4 regions of the Deinococcus roseus genome follow, and region 3 is predicted to be linked to each of the others. Evidence: riboswitches for the same ligand, from Rfam matches in the RefSeq annotation. Region 3 holds a riboswitch; each other region holds the start of a gene.
The links. Region 3 has a riboswitch for cyclic di-GMP ahead of IEY52_RS06540 (hypothetical protein). Riboswitches for the same ligand answer to the same signal wherever they lie in the genome.

Region 1 (5,738 bases), on a different contig from region 3:
ATGAAAAAGCGCAGAATGGCTGTCTCCGCGTTTGTGTTCCAGTTTGGCCATGCCATTGAGGGCATCTGCCAGGGTCTCCTGATCGCGGTACAGCCTGGCCCGCACAGCGGCCTGTTCAAACAGGGCTGCAGCCTTTTCGTCGTCCTCATCTGCAAAAAGCCGGGCTTCTTCCAGCAGGCGTTTGGGGGTTCTGACATTGGAGGGGTTGAGGTCAGGCATGGGCACCCTTTTGTGTTGGCTTTGTTCTATTTAACCACTTTTGGGGGAGGGCTTCCCTGTGCTGGGGGTGGATGCTGTGGTCTGACCTGCAAACGGAATGCTGAACGGAATGCTGAAATGGATTTCCCACGGGAAGACCTCTGCTCCCCGTGGGAAAGGTGGGTTTTACCTGAGGGCCTGCTTCAGGAAAGCTTCCATGTTCAGCAGGCGATTGGTGCTGGTGGATTCCATCAGGGTGGTGAGTTTCCAGCTGTTGGCTTTTTCGCCGAGGGCCAGGGCCAGGGCACCTGTGACCACCGGAGCACTGAAGCTGCTGCCCGTGGCAAGCACCACACGCCCTCCAGGATAGGCGCTGAACATGTTGACACCGGGGGCCAGGATTTCATTGCCCTGGTTGTTCCAGCTGACACTGCTGCCATCCTGGTTCACACTGCCCACGCTGAGGCCGGAGAGGTCCAGCAGCGGATCGCTGCCAAATTGCAGGGCTGGAGCCAGGGGTTTGCTGGCGCCATCGTTGCCTCCAGAGGCCACCATCAGTACTTTCTTGCTGGCAGCGTAGAGCATGGCGGTGTACACACTGGAGGTGAGCTGATCGGTGCCAACACTCAGGTTGATGACCTGCGCCCCGTTGTTGGTGGCATCATAGATGGCTTTGGCCACATCTCTGGAGCGGCCCGAGCCGTCTTCATTGATCACGCGGTACACCTGGATGTTGGCTCTGGGGGCAATTTGCCGGATCAGACCTGCCACTGCAGTGCCGTGGCCGTAGGCAACATCACTGTCAGAGCCTTCTTCACTGGCGTTGTTGTCCCAGTCCAGGTAATCCCAGGCAGATTTCACTCCACCTTGCAGCATGGGGTGGTTGAAGTCCACACCTGTGTCAATCAGGGCCACATTCACATTCAGACCCAGATTGGGGGCCAGCGCCTGGGCTTTGTCCAGTTTGATCATTTTGAAAGCATTGGAATTCTCAGGAGCAGGCTGGAAAACCCCTTCGATCCACCAGCCGATGCCTCCAATCCACCATTTGACGGCACTGATCCACCAGCCCAGACCCTGGTTCCACCAGACCACGCCCTGGTTCCACCAGGTCACTCCATTGGTTTGATAGGTGCTTTTGTCGGCCAGGGTGACATCAAACACGTCGGCAGCCCCGAGTTTGCTGATGTCAGGGCTCTGAATTTCAGTGTGGGTTTCAGGGGCAGCCACAGGAGCAGGGGTCTGACTGCAAGAGGCCAGGGTCAGCAGCAAGGTGGTGAAAAGGGTCAGGCGTTTCAGAACAGAAGTGTGTGACATGGTCACGTCCCTCCTAGGCTCCCGAGATTCGAGAGAGGGCATCCGCAAAGCAGATGCATGCAAGCCACGGTGATGTTTTCAAACATCACTGCGGCGGCCAATAGCCGGTCGCACCACTGACTCCACCCTTCCCAGGTGCCCGCATACAGGAAAGGTTTCAACGTCTCTATCAGGCAGAGGGTTTGGCTCTGTGCTGATCTGCCCTAAGTATGACAAAAAAAGCCCTTTAACGTCAATCCACACGTCAAAAACGCTTTTTCCCGAATACCAAAAATGCCCTCCAATACGGGAAATTCCTGACCCTTTAGATTTTCTGTACAGCTTGCTCAAACATGCTCAGTTTGGCTTCAGAAAATCGCTCACACCACCCGGGTTTCCTGCTGCCTGAACTGCTGGTAAGAGCCACTGTCCAGCAGTTCCCTCAGCACCAGTACGGTCTTTTCCAGCTCCTCCTCGGTGTTGTAAAAAGCCACCGGAGCCATGCGCAACAAATCCGGGGTCCTGAAATCCGGCACAATTCCCCTGCTTCTGAGCGCCAGACTGAGCAGCCTGGCATCAGGGTGCTGCACGCTGACATGCCCCCCCCGGTGCTCTGCTTTTCTGGGGGTCACCACTTTCAATTCGGGGGTGTGCTGGTCCAGCAGGGCCATGAAATGTTCGGTGAGCTCCAGCGAACGTGCCCGGATGTCCTGCATGCCCACTTTCTGGAACGCCTCAAGTGCCCCTTCCAGGCCAGCCAGCGCCAGAATGCTGGGGGTGCTGATCTGGTACGCCCCTGCTCCATGCTCCGGGGTAAAATGCTGGTGCATCTCGAAGGTGCTGGATTTCTGGTGTCCCCACCACCCCCGCAGTCCGGGCAGCTTTGCAAAGTGCTTCTGGTGCACAAAAAGACCGCCAGGAGCCCCCGGACCTGCATTCAGGTACTTGTAGCTGCACCACACCGCAAAATCCACACCCCAGTCGTGCAACTGGTGGGGCACAGATCCTGCAGAGTGCGCAGCATCCACCCCCAGCACAATGCCTTTCTCCCGGGCAAGGCTGGCGTACTGCCCGATGTCCAGCAACTGACCACTGGCGTACAGCACCGTGGGGAGCAGCACCAGCGCCACATCGTCCTGAAAAGCAGCTCTGATGTCTTCCTCTTCCAGGGTGTAGCCATCCCTGGAGGGAATCAGGCGCAGTTCTGCCCCTTCCCGCTCTGCCCAGGATTGCAAGGCGTAAAGGTCACTGGGAAAATCCAGGCTGGTGGCCATCAGATGCCTGCGCTGCCCTGTGGGTTTGTAAAAAGTGGCCAGCAAAGCATGCAAATTCATGGTGATGCTGCCCGTGGCAATCACCTCTTCTGGCAAAGCCCCCATCAGGTTCGCCAGGGTGGGACTGAGGGTTTCGGCCAGACCAAACCAGGATTCCCAGCCGTTCACCGCCTGCTGTTGCCACTCCTGCAAACGGCGCTCAATGGCCTTCAGGCTGGCATGGGAGGCGAGGCCCAGAGAATTGCCGTCCAGATAGATTCCGGTGGGGTAAATGAAGTCCTGTCTAAGCATGTGTCAGGTATTCTAACCTGCTGGATGCTCAGGGCTGCAAATGGTGGGTGTCAATCTTCCAGAAAGAGTTGCAGGATGCGCACAGCACTGGCCTCATCAAGTTCACCCTTGGCCCGGAAACGGCCTTTCAGGTCCTCGTCTGCGCTGATGGTGGTGAAGCGCTCGTCCTGGTAGTGCACCGTCACGCCAGCCTGACGCAGGGCGTGTCCCAGCGCGCGAACCCTCTGGGCCTGCTTGCTGGGCAGACCATCGGTGCGCAGGGGCAACCCCATCACCACTTCGGTGGCCTCCTCCTGCTGCATTTTGGCCTGAACGGCAGCCACATCGTTTTGCAGTTTCTGGCGGTGCAGGTAGCCCCGGCCAAAAGCCAGCCGTCCATAGCTGACCGCAAAACCAATGCGTTTTGGACTGGCATCCAAAGCCAGGTAGGTGGTGTCGGGGTTTGCAGGGGTGTCGGCCATAAGGGTTCCGGGGTTTTTGGGGCAAAAAAAATCGCGGTCTTTTCGCCGCTTATGTTGATTAATATAGCACGTTATGCAGCCCATGTCAAGAATATGCAGAACAATATGCAAAACCACATCCAGCATCCGCCACCCGGCCCATGCAAAACCAGGGTTTCTCCCGTCACACTGGGAACATGATTGAAGCCGTGCCCCTTCTGAAAAAACAGCGTGCCCTCTACGAGGTGCCCAGAGGGATGGAGCGTTTCCAGGCCTACCTGGATTTGATGATAGACGGACACCCGGAGCGCCTGCCCACCCTGCCCCTGCAGGCCCTCAACCCCATGGCCCGTGAGCATGTGGCAGAACGCCTGGATGAACTGATTGCCGCTGGAGCAGATGGGTGGTTGCAGGACTTCGCAGCAGAACTGAATGCGCGGCTGCCAGACCGCCCAGACCGCAAGATCTGCTGGGTGATGGTGGACGATGTGAAAGGCGGCTGGACCCACCGTTACCTCAACGATGCTTCCGCAAGGTTCAATCAGGCCAAATACCACCTGGACTGGATTCCGGTGATGCTGTGGGTCAGCGAAGATATCAAACAGGAAAACCTGCGGCGTTCTGCCTTTTCAAATGCTTTCCGGCATTTTTACATGCTGCAGCATGGCGCTCCAGAAACCCTGCAACAGATGCTGGATCAGGAAGGACAGGCCCAGCGTTTTGCCGAAATCCCCCTGACCTTCTCTGCAGAAGAACTGGAATACACCTCAGAGGTGCTGCGTCCCCACCTGCAAAGCACCCACTTCCCCACCCTGTTCACCTGCATGTACGGAGACCACATTGCCGAAAAAGTGGGGTATCCTCCGCAGGGCCTCAGTGACCTGGCAGGGTTTGAATGGAGTCTGGCCCAGGCCCTGAAGCAACACATCTGAGGGTTTACAGGTTAAAGTTTCACGGGCTCAGGCAAGAGGCCTTCGAACACGTAGACCTCCTGCAGCAGGTCAGAGACCTCCAGACGGGCCATGCCTTCCCGGATGAACTGGTCCATGATGCGTTTGGCCACCTCCACACTGAGGTTGCAGTGCAGCACCACCTCTGCAATGGTGACCCGGCCTTTTTCCTGTTCCACAAAAGCCAGCACCTTGCGGGACAGCACCTCAAGGTTGGGTTTCCCGGAGCGGATCAGCCAGATGCCCCCATACAGGGTGAGGGCAAAGAACACCACCATGCCCCAGAGCACCCCCACCGAGGTTTCCCGCCCTGCAGGTTGACCTCCGAAAAGGTCTCCGAAAGCAGCCACCATCATCAGGGCAGAAAAGGCAATCACCACCCAGCCCACCAGCAAACGGACAAATTGCATGCAACCATTGTAGCGGGAGTTTTTGCCAGAGGTGTGCCGGATCAGCAGTGCCGCAGATCAGATCCCAAAAATCCCACGGTCCTGTGGCTTGACCGCATCCAGGTACTCCGGGTGCCTGCGAATGAAAGCCACCACGAAAGGACACATGGGAATCACCCATTTGCCAGATGCGCGGGTCTCTTCCAGGGCCTGACGGACCAGGGTGCTTCCCACACCCTTGCCTTCCATGCTGGAATTCACCTCGGTGTGCGTGAACATCACCGCATGTTCCAGCGGGCGGTATTCGGCAAAACCGACCACTTCTCCATTGACCAGGGCCTCGTAATGCTGCACTTCTGTGTTGTTCTTGATGGTGATCTGCAAATCAGACATGGTTGCTCCTCCCGTGTTGCTCTCCAAAATAGGACTGCAAACCGGGCCACGCTGAGACCCAGCTCACAGTCCTGAAAAGGGTTTGCTTCCTGGGGTTTGCCGCTTCAGCCCTTGATGGTGATCAGGGGTTCCAGTTCAGCCACCACCAAAGCCATCTGTGCGCCCTGCAAGGTGTCCATGATGGCCTGGATGTTCTTGTAGGCCTGGGGGGCTTCCTGCAACAGCTCACGGCGCTTCTCACGGGCAATGTCCGGTCTGGCCCGCACCAGATCCAGCGGGGTGACAATGCGCTGCTGGTCCAGCAATTCAGAAAGTCTTCCTTCGGGTTGCTGCATGGCCTGCCCCCGGGAAAGCACCCGTCCTGCACCATGGCTGGCACTGTTCAGGGCATCCTGCAGGCCCAGACCTGCCAGCACGAAACTGCTGGACCCCATGGACCCGGGCACCAGCACAGGTTCCCCGGTGCCTGCAAAAGGCGTGTGCTGCAGGTCCATCCATCCCCTTGCA
Region 2 (5,738 bases), on a different contig from region 3:
GAAGCATAAACCTGCTGGGCTTGCTGGCTGGGTTCTTCTCCCAGCTCGTGGTGCAACACCTGGACCAGTGCCTGATAGATTCTGTGGATGGCAGCGTCTTCCCCTTGCTGGCGGTGCAGCTCCATGCTGCGCAGGTAGGCATCTTCCTGGATGGGGTTGTGTTGCATGGCTTCCTGCAAGACCTCCAGGGCTTCTTTGATCTGCTGGTTCTGGGCCAGCTGGCTGGCATGTTCCAGCAGCACCTCGCTGTACTGGTGGTGCAGTTGTTCCTGCAGGGTGTATTGCCAGTCTTCAAAACTGCTGCTGTCCCTCAGGTAAAAACCATGCAGAAATCGCCCATGGTAGGCGGCTCTGGCTGCACTCCAGTCTTTGTTTTGCAGGGCCTGCTGAAAAGCCCAGACATCCACCTGAAAGGCATTTCTTTGCAGGGAAATCCACTGCCCATCCAGCTGCAGCACCTCTCCCAGGGTCTGGGAGAGCCGGGAAAGTTCCTGCCTGAGGCTGCCCCTGGCTTTTTCCTCGGGTTGTTCGGGCCACAGCAATTCGGCCAATTCCAGACGGCCCACCCGCTCTGGGCTGAGGGCCAGAATGACCAGAATGGCCAGGGCTTTGCGGGTGCCCAGACGCACGGGTTGCCCTTGCTGTTCCAGCAGGGTGTGACCCAGCAACCGGAGTTGGTAGATGGTGCTCACGCGTACAATTGTACCCTGTTTCATTCAACAGGTTCTGGCTGCACTGCTTGATTTCTGGGGGGTGCTGGGATCAGAAACGAAAGCGGGACGGTGAATTCTCTCCAGCCTGCTTGCTTTTGGCATGCCTGCGCAGGACATTCACTGCACCTTCCAGCTGCGAGAAATTGATTTTGCCATTGCGGTCTCTGGACCCGGCTCCAAACTGGATGCCCTGCACTCCACTGCGTTCCAGAAAGGGTTTCAGGTTGTCTGAAGTCAGGCCTGTGCTGTCTGCCACCACAGGAAGGCTGGGTTTGTCCAGCTGCACCAGCTGTTGAATCTGACTTTCTCCGGCCACTGCAGTTTCGGCCTGGCCCCGGGTGACCACCTGCCGCACCATGGGGTACAGGGCCAGTTGCAGGTAATTTTTGACCAGATCCTGGGTCTGGTCAAAGGCCTGGTTGATGTTGACGCTGAACCCATGGGTGATGGCATCTTCCAGCAAATCCCAGTCCATTACGGTGTTGTGCAGGGCCCCAAAGGTGATGTTGCGGATGCCGTGGTTCCAGTACAGCTCCAGAATTTTCAGGGTCCTGCGCCTGCGCCCTTCTTCATAAAAGTAATTGTCGATGTCCGGGCGAACCAGAATGGACATGGGAATCCGGGCAGCGTCTGTGCACAGGCCAATGGTTTTCAGGTCCGGGCTGATGCCCCCCTCTTTGAGGTTGCGCACCAGCAACAGTGAGGTGATGCCGGCATGCTGGGTCTCCCTCACCTCCATGGCATTTTCAACGACGACCTCGGCAATCATGCCTTCAGCATATCAGGTGTGGGCGGCAGACGATGGAATTTTGATGGGAGGGTTGTTGAGGGTTTTGCCATCAAACAGCTTTTCTGTTGCAAGAAGCAACAATAGCTGACCCCTGAAACAGCTCTGAAAGGTACGTAAGCAGAGTGTAAAAAATTCAGCAACTGCTCAGCAAGGCCGTCACAGACGCTTTGCAAAAAACAACAGTTGACACTTTTTCTGAAACTCAGCTAAGCTCGAAAGAGAAGTGGCATCAAGCCCACTCATGAGACCTGGAAGCACATTCCGTATGCGGGCACCTGGAATGTGTGGAGTCAATGGTGCGACCGGCATGAGGAGAAATTCTGTGATCCCCTCGGACAACATGCTGGCATGCCCCTGCAGGAAGGACGCTGCCATGACCGTTTCTTATCCCACACAACAGCAGGTGGCTTTTTCTGCAACAGAAGATTCAGGTCTGGAGATCAGCTGTTCAGGCGTGCATTTCATCCAGAGGTCTGAACCCAGCCAGAACATCCAGGAGCCAACCCTGTCTTCTGGGGCTTCAGAATTGTTGGAGGCGGCTTTCTGGTTGAATCCCCTCCCCATGTGGGTGTACGAACAGCACACCCTGCGGTTTCTGGAGGTCAACCAGGCAGCCCTGAACCAATACGGTTACACCCGTGAAGAATTCCTGCGCCTGACCCTGCTGGACATCCGCCCTGCAACAGAAAAACCTGTGCTGGTCCAGTATTTCAGGACCCTGCAGGCAGCAGAGACGGAGGAAGATCAGGTCTGGCTGCACCAGAAAAAGAACGGCCAGTGCATGGAGGTGCAGGTGCAGGGACAGGACCTGCACTTTCAGGGCAAGCAGGCCAGACTGGTGGTGGTCTCGGATGTCACCGAGAAAAACCGCATGCGGCAGGCCCTGCAGGAAAACCAGGCCCAGTTCCAGCTGATTGCAGAGAACACCGTCAACCTGATTTTGCGGTTTGACCAGAACTTTCATGCCACCTACGTTTCACCGTCCATCACGGCCATTCTGGGGTACAGCACCGAGGCGTTTCTCAGCATTCCAGATTATGGGTACATCCACCCGGAGGATCTGGAAAGGGTCAAGCAGTCGGTCCATGAAGCGGTGGAGGGTCACTTAGACCAGCACATTCTGGAATACCGCATTCAGCACAAAGAAGGCCACCATCTGTGGTGCGAAACCGCTTTCCGGCTGATCTGGGAAGGGGACAGCTTTCAGGGGTTCATCTCCTCCAGCCTGGACATCACAGAACGGGTGGTGGCCCGCCAGCAACTGCTGGCTTCGCTGGACACTTCCGCACAACTGGTGATGCTGGCCGAAGAACTGGAAGAGGCCAGCGACCCTGCCGATGTGATCCGTCTGGCCCTCAAGCACTGCACCCGGGTGATTCCTTTCGATTACGGCATGTTTGTGACGGTGCGGGACCACCAGTATCAGGTGGGATCCTGCCTGAACCTGCTCCCAGAGGAAGGAGAGCATTTGTTGCAGCAGTACCTCAGGGTTTCGGGACCCCGTTTGCTGCATGCGTTCCTCAGTGAAACCCCGGCGTTCTTTGGGGCTGGGGAAGCCATCTGTGAGCCTGCCGAAGCGTTGCCCCGCGCTGGTGCCCACCAACTGGCCGTGCTTCCTGTGACTGCCGATGGTCGGATTCAGGGGTTTCTGGCGCTGGGCACCCGCAAAGACCAGGTGCATTTCAGCGAAGATGCCCGGCGAATCCTGCGTGCCGTGCGGGACCGCATTTCCCACGCTTTTGAACGCAACACCTACATCGAGAAACTCTCTTCCAGCCGCGAAGAAACCCTGAAGGCCATCGGGATGGTGCTGGAATACCGCGATTACGAAACCAAGGGCCACACCGACAGGGTGGTTCAGCTTTCGGATTTGCTGGGCCGGGCCATGGGCCTCAGTGGAGATGCCCTTGATGCCCTCAGGTGGGGGGCCTACCTGCACGACACCGGAAAAATTGCCATTTCAGACCACATCCTGCTCAAGCCGGGTCGCCTGACTCCAGAGGAGTTTGAAGCGGTGAAAAAACACAGCGAAATTGGTTTTGAGATGCTGAAACACATCCCCAGTCTGCCAACCTCCACTTTAGAGGTGATCCTGCACCACCACGAAAAATGGGATGGAGGAGGGTATCCCAGAGGTTTGCGTGGGCATTCCATTCCGCTGGCTGCAAGGATTTTCACGGTGGTGGATGTGTATGATGCCCTGATCTCCAGACGGCCCTACAAGGAACCCTTCAGCCATGAAGCTGCCATGCAGGAAATCCAGCGCTGTGCAGGCAGCATGTTTGATCCGCAGGTGGTGCAGGTGTTCAGCGAAATGATGGAGCAGCACGCAGCACCAGAACAACCAGAAGCAGACCTTCAAGAAGCAGACCTTCAACAAAGCGAGCAGCTTCCCCGGGAAGCCTGCTGAAGCCAGCAAACACCGGAGAAGCTGCCAGAAACCCTGTTCAGGGCAAGAAGGCCAGACCCACCGGAGAGGGGCAGGGGAACAGGTCGCCTGCCTGCAGGATGCCAGTCTCTTCATTCCGTTTGAAGACCAGAATGCTGTTGCTGTTCTGGTTGGCAGCCAGCAAAAAGTGGGCATCTGGAGAGAGCACCAGGCCACGGGGAACCTCTCCCTGGGTGGACACGTTTTCCAGCAGGGTCAATTCTGCCGTGTCCGGGTGGACGCTGAACACAGCAATGCTGTCATGGCCCCGGTTGCCCACATAAATGAATTTTCCATCCGGGCTGACCAGCACCTCAGAGGGGGTGTTTTTCTGGTCCTGGGCCTCTGCAGGCAGGGTGGAGGCGATGTTCAGCAGCGTCATGGTGCCTGTGGCAGGTTCCACCATCAGACTGGCCACCTGGGAAGAAAGTTCCAGCGCAACGAAAGCACGGGTGCCCGAGGCATCAAACTGGATGTGTCTGGGACCGGAGCAGGATGGGAAAGCCACAATCTGGGTGCGGCTCAGGGGACCGTCAGGCCCTTGCAGGTCATAGACGTACACCTCGTCTGTGCCGAGGTTGGTGGCGGCCATGTACCTGCCGCCGGGATGGGGGCGGATGCAGTGGGCATGGGGGTCTTCGTGGGGTTCTCTGACCACATGGTGCTCGTGGCAGTCTACAGCCACATGGGGCAGCAAAGCACCATCTGCGTTGATGGGGTAGGCCAGCACAGAGGTTTTGCCAATGTAGTTGGCTGCAAATGCAAATTGACCCGACAGATCTGTGCTGACAAAAGCCGTGGCCCATTCCAGCGCAGACTGGGCGCTGCGGATGCGCAGACCCCAGTCGTGGATTTCATAACTGAAGATGGCTCCATGTTCGGTTTCACTGACGGCCAGCAGGGTTTTGCCGTCTGGACGCACTGCCACAAAGGTGGGATTGGGCAACTCTGCCACCAGTTTCGCCCCGGAAAGCTGTCCGCTCTCGGGGTCGAGTTCCATCTGGTAAATGCCTTTTCCAGAGGCGCTGGGAACATGGGGAAGGTTCTGGGTGTAGGTGGCAACATAAAAACGTTGTGTGGTCATGGGACTCCTGATGGGCACCAAAAAGGTGCGAGAGGTCAAATCAAGGCTGCAGATGGGAGCAATCCAGCAAGCTGTGGACGCGCATCTTCAATGCTATACGATGCTACGCTGCTGCCCGGCCAGAGAAAGTGAAGTTTCAGGGAATGCTTTCTGAAAAGCCCGTGGGAATTGTCATGGTGTTTGCTGGCAAGAAGCGCATGCTGGAGAAAACATTTCTTGCAAAGAAGGTGAACCATGAACAAAACCACCAGCAAATCCGTGGCCAGAAAAGCCTCCAGCCTGATGCGCAACAAGAGCACCAGCAAGAAGGTCAAAAGTGTGGCAGCCAGTGCACTGTCTCAGGTGGAAAAGAAGAAAACCAAAGGCTCATGAAAGCACCCACAGCCAGACAAAAGATCCCCGGAAAACCGGGGATCTGGTTTTGATGAAGTGGGCGGTTCAGTCGGTGGGGTTGTTGAAGGCGGAAGAAGCGGTGGAAGGTCCGGTGGTGTTGCTGGGTTTTTCCAGCTGCTGGCGCCAGCGTTCGGTGATCTTGCCTGCAGTGTCTCTGGAGCCCAGTCCGAAAGCCAGGGCGAAAGCCACTGCAATGGCTCCCAGGGTCAGTCCGAAAGCCAGGTTGACGATCTCGTTGGCGATGCCCATCTGGCGCAGGGCCATGGCTCCAAAGAGGGCGATGGTGGCCCAGCGTGCAACCCCTGAGAGCAGGCGTCCGTTGGCTCCGCT
Region 3 (5,738 bases):
CGTCACAGCAGTGACCATGGCGTAGCGGATCTTGAACCCAACCTGGTTTCCATTTGTGGTGCTCTTGTTGTCCAGGACATCCACCCCCACCACCCCCCAGTACCCACCCAGTGCAGTTTTGGGCATGGTGATCTGCACCGGAACCACCACGGTGCCTCTCGCTGGGATGGTGTATTCCAGCCGTCCAAAAGAGGCAATCCGGGAAAAACTGCCAGGAAGGGTTTTTGCAGGGATGTGCACCAGGGCACCATCAGGTTGCTGCATGTAGTCGTTCATGAACACAACAGCAGGCACCTCGGTGTCTCCGGGGTTGTTCAGCACGTAATTCACGGTGCGGGATTCACCGGGTTGCAATTCCAGGTCACGGGGGCCGGTGATGTTCACCTGGGCGGCAGCACTGCCCAGCAGCAGGGCAGCAATGGGTACAGCAAAAAGTGCAGCAATTCGGGTCATGGGAACTCCTTATGGACTGGGGGAAACGATCAATTGAGCGGATCGTCTGGCAACGGTGCCATTGGCAAAATGCACTTCCAGCTGGACGGCCAGCAGGCCTTCTGGGGTGGAGGGAACCACAAAAGCAGTTTCACAGCTGGTCTGGTCTGCACAATCCTGGGTTTGTTCCCATTCCTGTGCCCGCAACACCAGCTTCTGGATGTTGCCTTCTGAGGTGACTTTCAGGTGGGCCATGCTGCCTGCAGCCACCGTGAGGTTCTGCCAGGACAGCCTGAGGGGTGGGGTGGTTTTCTTGAGGGTGGGTAAGGCTGGAGCAGGCACGGTGAGCACCAGAGGTCCCTGGTTGGGGGCCAGCAGTTTGCGGATGGACCTGCCCTCCCCCACCGTGATGGTGTACTCCCCAATGGGCAAATCTTTGAACTCAAAGTCTCCTGAGGGCATGTCCACCTCCTTGAAGAACGTATCCGGGCCAGCCAGCGTGATGCGAACCCTTCTGGGGGTGGGATCGATGGGCAGGGTGGTCTGTTCATACTCCAGTTTGCCTTCCAGTTCAAAAGTGGGGATGAGCTGCACATTCAGGCTGTCTCCTGGATGGGTTTGCAGGGTGTTGACGGGAAGCGCTGTCCGGGGAGGCAGGGTGTTGCGGTCAATGGTGATGGTGCAAGGCCCCTGAAAACCCTGAAGCTTCGCCTTGCCATTGGCATCTGTGCGGGCAATCATGCCACACCCCAGCAGGGCCACACCTGCCAGGGAAGGCTGAAAACCTGTGCCCTGCACTTCCAGACGCACTGTGCGGGCAGATGGGTCCACTGCCGGACTGCCATTCAGCCAGGAGGTCACCTGTTCAGGAACCGCCAGTTCAAACTGGTAGGCCAGACGGGCAATGTAATTGATGCCCTCACGGGTTTTGCTGGCAGACACCGTCCCCACCCAGCCGCTGACATCCCGGTAATTGATGCCTGCAAAGGGCAACACCATCCATTCCCCAGAAATCCAGCTGGTCCTCACCCCTCCATTCAGGGAAAGTTCACCAGCGTCCAGCAGCGTGGTGTATTTGCCAGACAGATTGAGGTTGCCTGATGTGTTGCTGCGCACCGCACCTTCCAGGTTGAGTTGCAAAGGCCCCTGGGTGTAACTGGCATTTCCAGCAAGCTCTGCTCCAGTCAGGGCAAAACCTTTCATCTGCACCAAGGCATTGAACTGCAAAGTGAAATCTTGCAAGGGAATGCGGTAACTGGCCTGCACCTCGCTTTGCTGGTCCGGGCGATACATCCAGCTCCAGTCCGATTCCCGGTTGCTGTAGGTCATCTGGAAATCCCGCCACTGGTTGCCCTGCAGGTTCCACTGGCTGCTGAAGCGGTCCTGGCTGTCTGGAAGGGTCAGGTTGCCTTTCAGGAAAACGTCCCAGCCTGCAGGGCCATAAGCCACCCGTGCGTTTGCGCCCTCTCCTGGCCCACTGTACCCCAGCGATGAAACCCACTGGGTGGGCTGCCAGGGCGTGAATTTGCTGTTCCAGCTCCACTCTGAATTCTGCAAGGACGCCGAAAATTCCGGGGATGTGAACGCCAGATCGCTGTGGGCAGCCACCGACCAGTAAAGCTGTTCTTCCCGACCAGCAGATTTTGCACCCAGACGCAAACTGGTGGTGCGGGTGCCCCATCCTGCACCCACCTGCAGGCCGCTCAGGGGTTCACCACTGATGTACAGGCCTTCACCTGCACTGCCTGCCACACCAGAAGCAGGACCCGCACCGTAATTGACTGTAGTCTTGCCCACACCCCCCAGCAAACTGGGGCTTTGCAGGGCGGTGCCCTTCAGGGCCACTGCTGCAGACAGCCGCACACTTTCGCTGAGGTTGGCCTCTGCACGCAACTGGGTGCCCACAGGCTGCCCGGATTCTGTGCCAGCAGACATCTGGATTTTCACCCGGTAAGGGGCGTCTGTGCCCTTGACCCCTTTCAGCAGGATTTTCTTGCGGAGGGTGCTGGTGGGGGTCAGCAAACCGATTTCCAGCGTCTGGTCGGTGGCCTGGGTGGGGATGGGCAAATTGATGGTCCGTGCCGCGCCCGGGGCCAGCTCAAAGTCGGGAACCGCCTGCAAAGCCAGACTCAATTCCACATGGATGTGCGCTGGAATCACCCCGGTGTTGTGAATGTGAATGGGCACCTGCACGGTGTATCCCGGCAGGGTGGTGACCCCCTCTGGCACCTGCACTTCCAGTCGGACCCGTGGGGGAAGCTGCAAGACCACCTCCACCTGCTCTTTGCCCTGTGGCCCTGTGACATCGAAAACCAGAACCAGTCGGGTCAGGTCGCTGTCTCCCGTGACCTGCACACTGATGGGCAAAATGGGATTCTGGCTGGCAGACAGTTTTTTAGGGTGGTTGATCCTGAACCCTGCAGGCGGGCCCTGCTGCAACTCGCCTTCAGATTTCCAGCCCTGTAAGACCACAGACAGGGTTTGTCCTTTGAGGGTGGTGGGCAAAGGCACCATCAACTGGGTGGCCTGCTGGTTTTGCAACAGCAGTGGAAGGTCCACCTGGACAGCCTGACCCTGACCCGACAAGCACACGACTGCTCCCATCAGGGCAGCCGTCAAAAGGGTTCGGAAAGGGGTCAGGTGGGTCATGGTGTGCGTCACATTCCTTTGCGGGCAAAGGCAGACCGAGCATGAAACCACGCAGCAGAAGTTGCCGAAGGGATCAAGGCCGGTCGCACCACTGGCTCCTCCTGTGCCAGGTGCCCGGATACAGCACAGGAATCAACGCCTCCTCTTCCCCCTCATCTTACTTTTGCATTCTGACCAAAACCTCACTGAAAGCGGGTCTCTCAGGGCTTCAGTCGGAACTGCTGCACCTGTCGCTGAAAAGCCCTGCGCTGTTCTGGTGAGGGGGCCGCCCCATACCGCAATTCCTGATACAGCTCGGCAATGGAGAGGATGGTGTCAGCCGCTTCCGGGTGGGCCGCTGCCATCTGCACGGCATAGGTTCCGACCGGTTCTGCAGGTTCAGGCGGCCTGCTCAAACGACGGACAAAACGCTCGAAGACCCGCTGCAAATCGTCTGCATGCTGCACGGAGGGTTTTCTTTTGTACACCAGGAAAAACACAGCAACAGCAACCAGCACAACCAGCACCAGTGCGGTGCCCAGGGTGCCCAGCAAATTCACCAGGGCCTGCTGCTGGGTCAGGTTGTATCCGATGATCCACTGGTCCCACAGGAACTGCAGGGAGTCCAGCCGCAGCTGCAACTGGGTCAACCAGGAATTTTCTCCTCTGGCCACTGCAGGCAAAAAATCAGCATTTTGCAGGCTGGAAGCCAGTCCCTGCGTCAGGCGGGTGGGTGCAACGGCCGCAGTGGGGTCCACCCGGATCCAGCCTTTGCCTTCCAGCCACACCTCCACCCAGGCATGGGCGTCTGTCTGGCGCACAATGTAATACCCTCCATTCTGGTTGGGGTGCCCGCCCAGATAGCCTCCCACCACCCGTGCTGGAACCCCGGCTGCACGCATCAGGAAGGCAAATGCACCTGCAAAATGCTCACAGAACCCCTGCCGTGTGCCAAACAACAAATCGTCCAGCATGTTGGGACCAGACAGCTCTGGAGGGGTCAGGGTGTATTTGAAACCTCCATTGCGGAAAAAATCCAGGGCTGCCTCCATGCGGGCTTCTGGGTCCAGTGCGGTCCAGCTGTGGGCCAGGGTGCGGGTTCTGGGGTTGCCCTCTGCTGGGAGTTGCAGCTCAGCCTGCAAGCGAACAGGATCTTCATCCCGACCCATCCAGGCTTCTGGCATGGATTGCAAATCAAACCGCTGGCGCAGCGTGATGGGCCGACGCGACACGGCCTGCAAATTGGTGGTGACCTGCACCCGGTTGGATCCGCCCACAAAAGCATCCAGGGCCAGCACCCAGTTTTTTCCATGCGGTTCCATGGTGGTGCGGTAACGGATGGTTCTCCCTCTGGGAATGGTGTTGGGGAACTGGTAGCTGCCTCCCCAGAGGCGTTGCTGTTTCCAGTCCTGACCATCAAAAAACTCAAACACCGGTCCGCGCCAGTACAGCTGTTCTGGGGCCGGAGGCGGATCCAGAAATTCCACCCGAAAGGCCACAGAACTGTCCCGCACCACATTACTGATGCTTCCCGGACTGATTTCATCTGCAAGGCCAGATTTCCCATTTTGCTGGGCAGGCACAGCCCACAGGGGTCCTTCGGAACGGGGGAACACCACAAACAACACCAACGCCAGCGGCAAGGCCCGCCACAGCAGCGGGGCCATGCGTTTCAGGTTTTGCTGCAACGTGAAGGCATGGGACCTCAGGTGGGCAGCCACCCCAAACAGCAGAACCCCGATGACCAGGGTGTAGCCTGTGATCAGCACGTCTTGCTGAAAAAAATAACAGGACAGCAAGGTGAAAAATCCCATCAACACCAGCAACAGGGCGTCCCGCACATTCTTGCTTTCGTTGAGCTTCATGCCCATCAGGACCAGCAGGATGGCCGTTCCCCCATCCCGACCCATCAGGGTGCCAAACTGTCCCCACACGCCAGCCACAGCAACCACCAGCACCAGCGCCATGCCCAGAGGAGGCATCAATTTCCAGCTCCGTTGCACCACCAGCCAGCGCCAGCCAATGAGGCCCAGTGCCACACCCATCAGCCAGGGAGGCAGAAACAGCAAGTAGGGGGCAAACACCAGGGCCAGGGCCACCATCAGGGTTTTCAGGGGCCCTGCGGTCAGGGGCAACGAAGAAATCATGGCGTTCCTCTGGCGGGTTCTGCCGGAAATTCAGCCAGATAGGTCAGGCAGTGCTGACTGTGGCGCTCACCTGCACCTGCAGCGTCCAGACCCGGCCCGGTCAGGCGATAGTGCAACCCCATGCGCTGGGCCTGCACCACCCAGGCTGCCAGCCGGGACAGTTTCTGTTCGGTGCTGAGCGAGGCAGGCAATTGCTGGAAGGAAAACAATGCCGAATGGTCCAGATGGGTTTCAAATTCCTTGGTGAGCAGGTTGCCATCGGGCAGTTCACCCCGCTTCCAGGCCACCCTTCGCAACGTGTCTCCTGGCTGATACAGCCGCAAACCCTGGTATTCATCCTGCCCGGCTTTGCGGGCCCGCATTCCCGTGGCTTCCCCGGTTGTCTGCCAGGATGGAGGATTTTCTTCCAGGGCAGGATACACCAGCACCACCCGCTCCTCACCCGCCCGTGACTCTTGCACCCCAAAAAGCCCCAGAGGGTCACTTCCCTGCAAGCGCACAGCAGGCGCAGGCATCCAGCCCCGCCGGGCC
Region 4 (5,738 bases), on a different contig from region 3:
TCATCGATTACACCCACGCCTACACCCCAGAAACCCTGGGCAACCTCGCCTTCAGCACCGCAGGCAACCTGTTCTACGGGGTGTTCGGAGACACCAACTGCGACGGCACCTTCAGCGACACCGAAAAAGCCAGCAACCTGCTGGTCAGCCCCATCCATGTGGGCTACAGCTGGCCCAGACTGAGTGACGGCAGCTTCAAACCCTGCGAATTCCACGTGCAGGTCAATGTGCCCTCCAACCTGGCCGCCAACTCTGTGGACCGCGTGAAAGTCAAAGCCGAACTGACCTGGCAGAACAACAGCAGCGTCAAAGACCCCCTCTACCTGCTGGACACCACCACCACCCGAACGCTTGCCAACGGCGGCAAACTCAGCCTCACCAAGGGCCTGCGCAACGTCACGCAAGGGGAGACCTCCTACACCGTCAGCAACGGCGGCAAGGTCGGAGAAGTCATCGAATACAAGATCACCTTCACCAACTCTGGCGACACCGTGATCACCGACATCGTGCTGGGAGACAATGTTCCGTACTTCACCGACATGGTGCAGAACGTCTACGGAGCCACCGGAGAGATGGAACTGCACTGCCCCAGTGGCTCGGTGGTCAACGTCAACCTCGGGCAGACCAGCGTGATTGATCTGCCCCTGAACCTGCCCACCAGTTGCAACATCACCCAGATGGCCCCCGGAGACTTCGGGTACTTCCTGTACCGCGTGCAGATCCGCTGAGTTTCAAATAATTTCAGATCCCTTCTCAGGAGAGGAGGGATTTTTGGTTTCTGGGAGAGGGCTTGAGGCTGCTTGCACTGGGCGAGGCACGCCTCGCCCCTACAGGTGTCATTTGAGGTTTCTGCCATTGGGCGCAGCACGCTGCGCCCCTACAGGTCTGGTTTGAGATTTCTGCCCTGAGCCCTCGGCATCTTTCCCCCAGCCATCATTTGTGTTCAGCTTCTGTAACCAAAAAATAAAACAAAAACCAGCTCTGGACGCATAAAAACCCCTTCCCAAACGCCAGCAAGAGTGCCATAATGTGTATCAGAGATTTGGCTCATGAAGCGATGAAGCGTTCTCCCGTACACGGGCACCTGGGAAACGCAGAGCTAGTGGTGCGACCGGCATGAGGCAATTGGTCCAGGGTCTGGCCAGCATTGCTGGTTGGACCGAAACAACCCATTGTCTACGTTGTCGGTCACTCTTCCCCACTCGGAAGGAGTGACTTTCAGCATGTTACACAGCAAAGAAAACACCAGGAACCGCGGTCCCAATCCACCTCCGGCTGAGTTGCTCGCCCTGTAAGCTGCAGCTCAAGACCTGACCCCTTCCGCACCACAGACCCACAGAGGAACACATCCTCCGTGAGGGCCGTGCTGTGCCGGAACTTCAGGAAGCCAGCGTGGGAAAGGAAGGCAGTGCAAAAGCACTGGTGAGGACTTCCCACCAACGGCATCAAACCCGTTCAACATCCCTCACACCGCGAAAACATGAAAAACATCCTGATCCTGACCGGGCTCACCTTCCTGATGGTGGCCTGTGGCACCCAGACTGTCCCCTCCCAGAATGCTCCCCTCGCTCCCGACGCTGAAACCATCCCTGTGGAAACCCCCGAAGTGGATGCACAGGCCCTCAGCAAAGTGGCCCCCCGTTTGCTCGCCAGTGGCAACCAGCACAACCTGGGTCTGGTGGGCGGCACCCTCAAAGTGTGGGGCTGGAACGGCTACGGCCAGATCAGCAACGCCAGCACCCTCAGTGGGATCATCGAAGTGGCTGCTGGCTGGAACAACTCCCTGGCCCTGAAGAGTGATGGCACCGTGTGGGCCTGGGGTCGCAACGACTACGGTCAGCTGGGTCTGGGCAACCTCACCGACCAGAGCGCTCCTCAAAAAATCAGCAAGATCAGCAACGTGGTGGCCATCAGCGCAGGCGTCGAGCACTCCCTGGCCCTGAAGAGTGATGGCACCGTGTGGGCCTGGGGCCACAACAATGTGGGCCAGCTGGGTCAGGGCAACACCACCGACCAGACCAACCCCGTGCAGGTTGCAGGCCTCAGCAACATCGTGCAGATCTCCGCAGGTCTGGGGCACTCCCTGGCCCTCAAGAGTGATGGCACCGTGTGGGTGTGGGGCTGGAACATGGACGGACAGCTGGGCAACGGCACCACCACCACGGCCCTGACCGCCGTGAAACTTGCTGACCTGAGCGGCATCACCCGCGTTTCTGCAGGCCACTACCACTCCCTGGCGCTCAAATCAGACGGCACCGTGTGGGCCTGGGGCGACAACCACAACGGCAGACTGGGCAACAACAGCACCATCAGCAGCAAAAAAGCCGTGCAGGTCAAGGGCCTCACCGGAGTGAAAGAAATCGTGGCCGGACCTTCCCACAGCCTGGCCCTCAAAACAGACGGCACTGTGTTTGCCTGGGGCAAGAACGACAGCGGCCAGCTGGGACTGGGCAACACCATCGACCAGAAAGTGGCCGCGCAGGTTCCTGGCCTGAGCAGCATCACCGCACTTTCTGCAGGCCGTGCCCACAGCGTTGCCCTGAGCAGCACCGGCAAAGTCTGGGCTTTCGGCAACAACTTCGGCGGACAGATCGGAGATGGCACCACCATCAACCGCACCTCCGCAGTGCAGGTCACCAAAATGTAATTCCACGGACCCCTGTCTCTGACCAGAAGCCCGGAATTGTTCCGGGCTTCTGGTCGTTGTTTGGCTTTGTGGTTTTTGCCCTGTGGTTTTTGCCCTGTGGTTTTTTTCTGCTCTGAGCAGGAAGGTGTTTCCTGCTGTGAACGGTCCACTGTGAACTGTAAACTTTTACAGGTAAATGTGATGGTCGGTGGGGTTGGCTTTGGCCAGCAACACCTTGAGGTCTTCCTCATCCGGGTCGCTGGTCATGCGCTGGAAATCGTAAGGGTTGATCACGGTTTCCTTGAAATTGCTGACCCCACCATCCAGGGCTTTTTGCACCACAGCACGCAGGGCTTCGCTGCCTGCTGCGCCAAAATGAGGACCAAAAGCGGGAACGGTCAGGACGCTTTCACCGGGGTTGTGCACCAGCACGCTGTAGCGGGCCTGCTTGCGGTGGTCCTGAAAATCGGTGATCAGAATGAACATGGTGTGCATGTTGAGGGTGCTGCGCTCCAGCAACAGGGCCAGCGTTTCCTTGGGTGAGCCAATTCTGCCTGCGATTTCCGGGGTATGCATGGTTTCATCTTAACGGGTTTGTCTGAAGCGAGCAGTGCAGGATGCATGCAGATCGGGAATCCCTGGTTCACGCCAGACAGGGTGTTTGATGACGGCTGAATGCTGACAACTGACTGCTTCACTGGCCATTTCTCCTGTCCAATAGGCTGAAAACACGATGTGTGAAAAGCAGAACTTGTGCTACTTTGATAGCATATGAACCTCTCCAAACTCATGGCTCAGGCTGCCGGAGGCCGGGTGATCCGCACCGGATTCATCCCCCAGGACAGTGTGAGCCGCCGTGAACTGAACAGCCCTGAGGTGAAACATCACATCTCTGGTGGTTTTCTCAATGCAGAACGCATCGTTCTGACCCTCTACCCCGAACACATTCCCAGCGTCAGCGATCCCGTGGACATCTGGGAAATTGGAGGTGAATTTTCCCCGCACATGGATGCGGTGCTGCTCAAACACCAGCTGCTCGACGTTGTGCCCGAAGAACAACTCGGAGACATCCGTGAGCACCAGGGGACCTACTGGGTGGCGGCCACAGGCAAAGCCTCGGCTGCCATAGAGGCCCTGACCAGTCTGGCTGGCACAGAAGTGACCGTCGAGAAGGTGGACCTCTCCCAGCACCAGCGGCCCAGCAAAACCCGCGAAGTGGTGGTGCCCAGCATGCGGGTGGATGTGGTCGGAGCCAAGGGCTTCGGGGTGTCCAGGGCCTACTTCCAGGCCGGTCTGGAAAACAAGAAGGTGCGTCTGAACGGTCAGGTCGCCAAATCCAGCAGCGAAATCCGCGAAGGCGACATGCTGGCCGCCGAGGGCATCGGGAAGATCGAATTCAAGCGCATCATCAACGAGACCCGGCGTGGAAACTTCAAAGTGGAGTTGCTGATCCACCGGGAGTGAGGTTCAGAAGAACCAGCCTTTGAGGCGCTCATGGGCTTCTCTGAATTTCTCAAATTTGTGCTGGTAAACATCACCCCGGGGGATGACCTCCGGGGTGTCTTCCTGTTTGATCCAGCGTTCAAAAGGATGGCCCAGTGCAGCTGCAGCCAGCATTGCTGCTCCCTTTCCACTGCTGTGCAGGGCAGACACAGGATTTAAAGGCACCTGCAGCACATCCGCCAGCAGTTGCTGCCAGCGGGAATCTCCACTGCCCCCTCCGGCCAGACGCAAGTGTTTGACTTCATGGCTTTTTTGCAGGGCTTCCAGACCGTTTCTGATGCTGAAAGCCACCCCTTCCAGTGCCGCCCGCATCAATTCTCCCCGAGAGGTGCCCGGTTCCAGGTTCAGCCATGCCCCTCTGGCTTTCGGGTCCATCAGGGGGGTGCGTTCTCCGATCAGGTGGGGCAGAAACACCACAGAAGTTTCCTGCTGGAAGGCCAGATCATAGGCTTCGGTCCAGTCCAGGCTCAGGCTGCTGCGCACCCATTCCAGGGCCACCCCGGCGTTCTGCATGGCTGCCATCACATACCAGTGGTCAGAGGTGGCCCGGTAAGCGTTCAGGGCAGGATCAAAATTCGGTTTGCTGGAGGTCAGGGTGACCAGTTGCGCCCCACTTCCGGTGGTGAGCTGGGTCTGACCTGCCTGAAGCAGACCACTTCCCAGTGCTGCACAGGGCGTGTCTCCGGCTCCTACAGCCAGAGGAATGCCAGCAGGCAGGCCCAGTTCTTGCGCTGCCCATTCACTCAGGTGTCCTCCCACTGCAGCAGAAGGACGCACTTCGGGAAAAAGACGCTCAGGCAAACCCAGCGCATGAATCAAACCCATGTTCCAGTTTCCATCTGGTTTTGCCAGCAAGGTCCCGGTGCTGTCTGAAGGGTCGGTGCAGGCATCTCCACCCATGCGATACCGCAAGTGGTCCTTGGGCAGAAAAGCAAAATCAGCTTGCTCTACAGCCTCGAGCCTGTGTTTGACCATCCAGAGCAGGCTGGGTCCCAGCATCCCCACCGACAGCGGATTGAGCAGCCTTTCAGCAGCATCTTCCGGGTAGTCCTGCAGTTCAGCGGTGCTGCGCTGGTCCAGCCACAAAACCGCAGGATGGGCCGCCGTTCCATCTGCACGGGTCAACACCAGACCATGCATCTGGCCACTGAACCCCACAGCCTCCACCTGATCTTTCAAATCCTGCGGAACCTGCTGCAGCACCATCTTCAGGGACTGCCACCAGATTTCGGGATCCATTTCTGCATGGCCCCTCTGAGGGGTGGAACAGCGGTAGGTCTGGCTGTGCACCGCCTGGATTTCTCCAGAACGGTTCATCAGGAGGATTTTGATGCTGCCGGTGCCGATGTCGATGCCAAGAAACATGGGGGACTCCTGTGGTTGCCGAGGGCCCAGGGCCGAGAGCCGAGGGCTGGGCTGAAATGCTTGTGCATGATTCTAGCGCTTGCAAATTCAGGGAGGGTGGGATGGACCGAAACGAACAGGCAATCCCTGCTGCTGGAGGCTGTAATGTTCTTGACGGACATATCCATAGAATTTACCTTGCTCTCGGCTCTCGGCTCTCGGCTCTCGGCTCTCGGCTCTCGGCTCTCGGCTCTCGGCCCTGTCT

Region 1: it holds a riboswitch for cyclic di-GMP, as region 3 does, so the genes downstream of both, IEY52_RS21895 (S8 family peptidase) here and IEY52_RS06540 (hypothetical protein) in region 3, are expected to answer to the same signal.
Region 2: it holds a riboswitch for cyclic di-GMP, as region 3 does, so the genes downstream of both, IEY52_RS21835 (HD domain-containing phosphohydrolase) here and IEY52_RS06540 (hypothetical protein) in region 3, are expected to answer to the same signal.
Region 4: it holds a riboswitch for cyclic di-GMP, as region 3 does, so the genes downstream of both, IEY52_RS10815 (RCC1 domain-containing protein) here and IEY52_RS06540 (hypothetical protein) in region 3, are expected to answer to the same signal.

Annotation. Positions count from the first base shown of each region.
Region 1 is NZ_BMOD01000026.1:13,215-18,952, reverse strand. It holds gene IEY52_RS21900 (EAL domain-containing protein) at 1-219, opposite strand, end outside; gene IEY52_RS21895 (S8 family peptidase) at 385-1,515, opposite strand; cyclic di-GMP riboswitch class II at 1,609-1,692, opposite strand; gene kynU (kynureninase) at 1,875-3,059, opposite strand; gene ruvX (Holliday junction resolvase RuvX) at 3,110-3,520, opposite strand; gene IEY52_RS21880 (hypothetical protein) at 3,697-4,431, shown strand; gene IEY52_RS21875 (hypothetical protein) at 4,443-4,859, opposite strand; gene IEY52_RS21870 (GNAT family N-acetyltransferase) at 4,917-5,231, opposite strand; gene IEY52_RS21865 (RtcB family protein) at 5,336-5,738, opposite strand, start outside.
Region 2 is NZ_BMOD01000026.1:2,493-8,230, forward strand. It holds gene IEY52_RS21825 (ATP-binding protein) at 1-692, opposite strand, end outside; gene IEY52_RS21830 (copper homeostasis protein CutC) at 763-1,482, opposite strand; cyclic di-GMP riboswitch class II at 1,737-1,820, shown strand; gene IEY52_RS21835 (HD domain-containing phosphohydrolase) at 1,877-3,913, shown strand; gene IEY52_RS21840 (lactonase family protein) at 3,951-5,015, opposite strand; gene IEY52_RS21845 (hypothetical protein) at 5,250-5,387, shown strand; gene IEY52_RS21850 (mechanosensitive ion channel) at 5,454-5,738, opposite strand, start outside.
Region 3 is NZ_BMOD01000003.1:232,573-238,310, reverse strand. It holds gene IEY52_RS06545 (hypothetical protein) at 1-453, opposite strand, end outside; gene IEY52_RS06540 (hypothetical protein) at 463-3,081, opposite strand; cyclic di-GMP riboswitch class II at 3,150-3,233, opposite strand; gene IEY52_RS06535 (transglutaminase TgpA family protein) at 3,282-5,207, opposite strand; gene IEY52_RS06530 (DUF58 domain-containing protein) at 5,204-5,738, opposite strand, start outside.
Region 4 is NZ_BMOD01000006.1:201,292-207,029, forward strand. It holds gene IEY52_RS10810 (GEVED domain-containing protein) at 1-728, shown strand, start outside; cyclic di-GMP riboswitch class II at 1,042-1,126, shown strand; gene IEY52_RS10815 (RCC1 domain-containing protein) at 1,481-2,647, shown strand; gene IEY52_RS10820 (DUF3197 domain-containing protein) at 2,813-3,202, opposite strand; gene IEY52_RS10825 (S4 domain-containing protein) at 3,398-4,090, shown strand; gene IEY52_RS10830 (xylulokinase) at 4,094-5,494, opposite strand.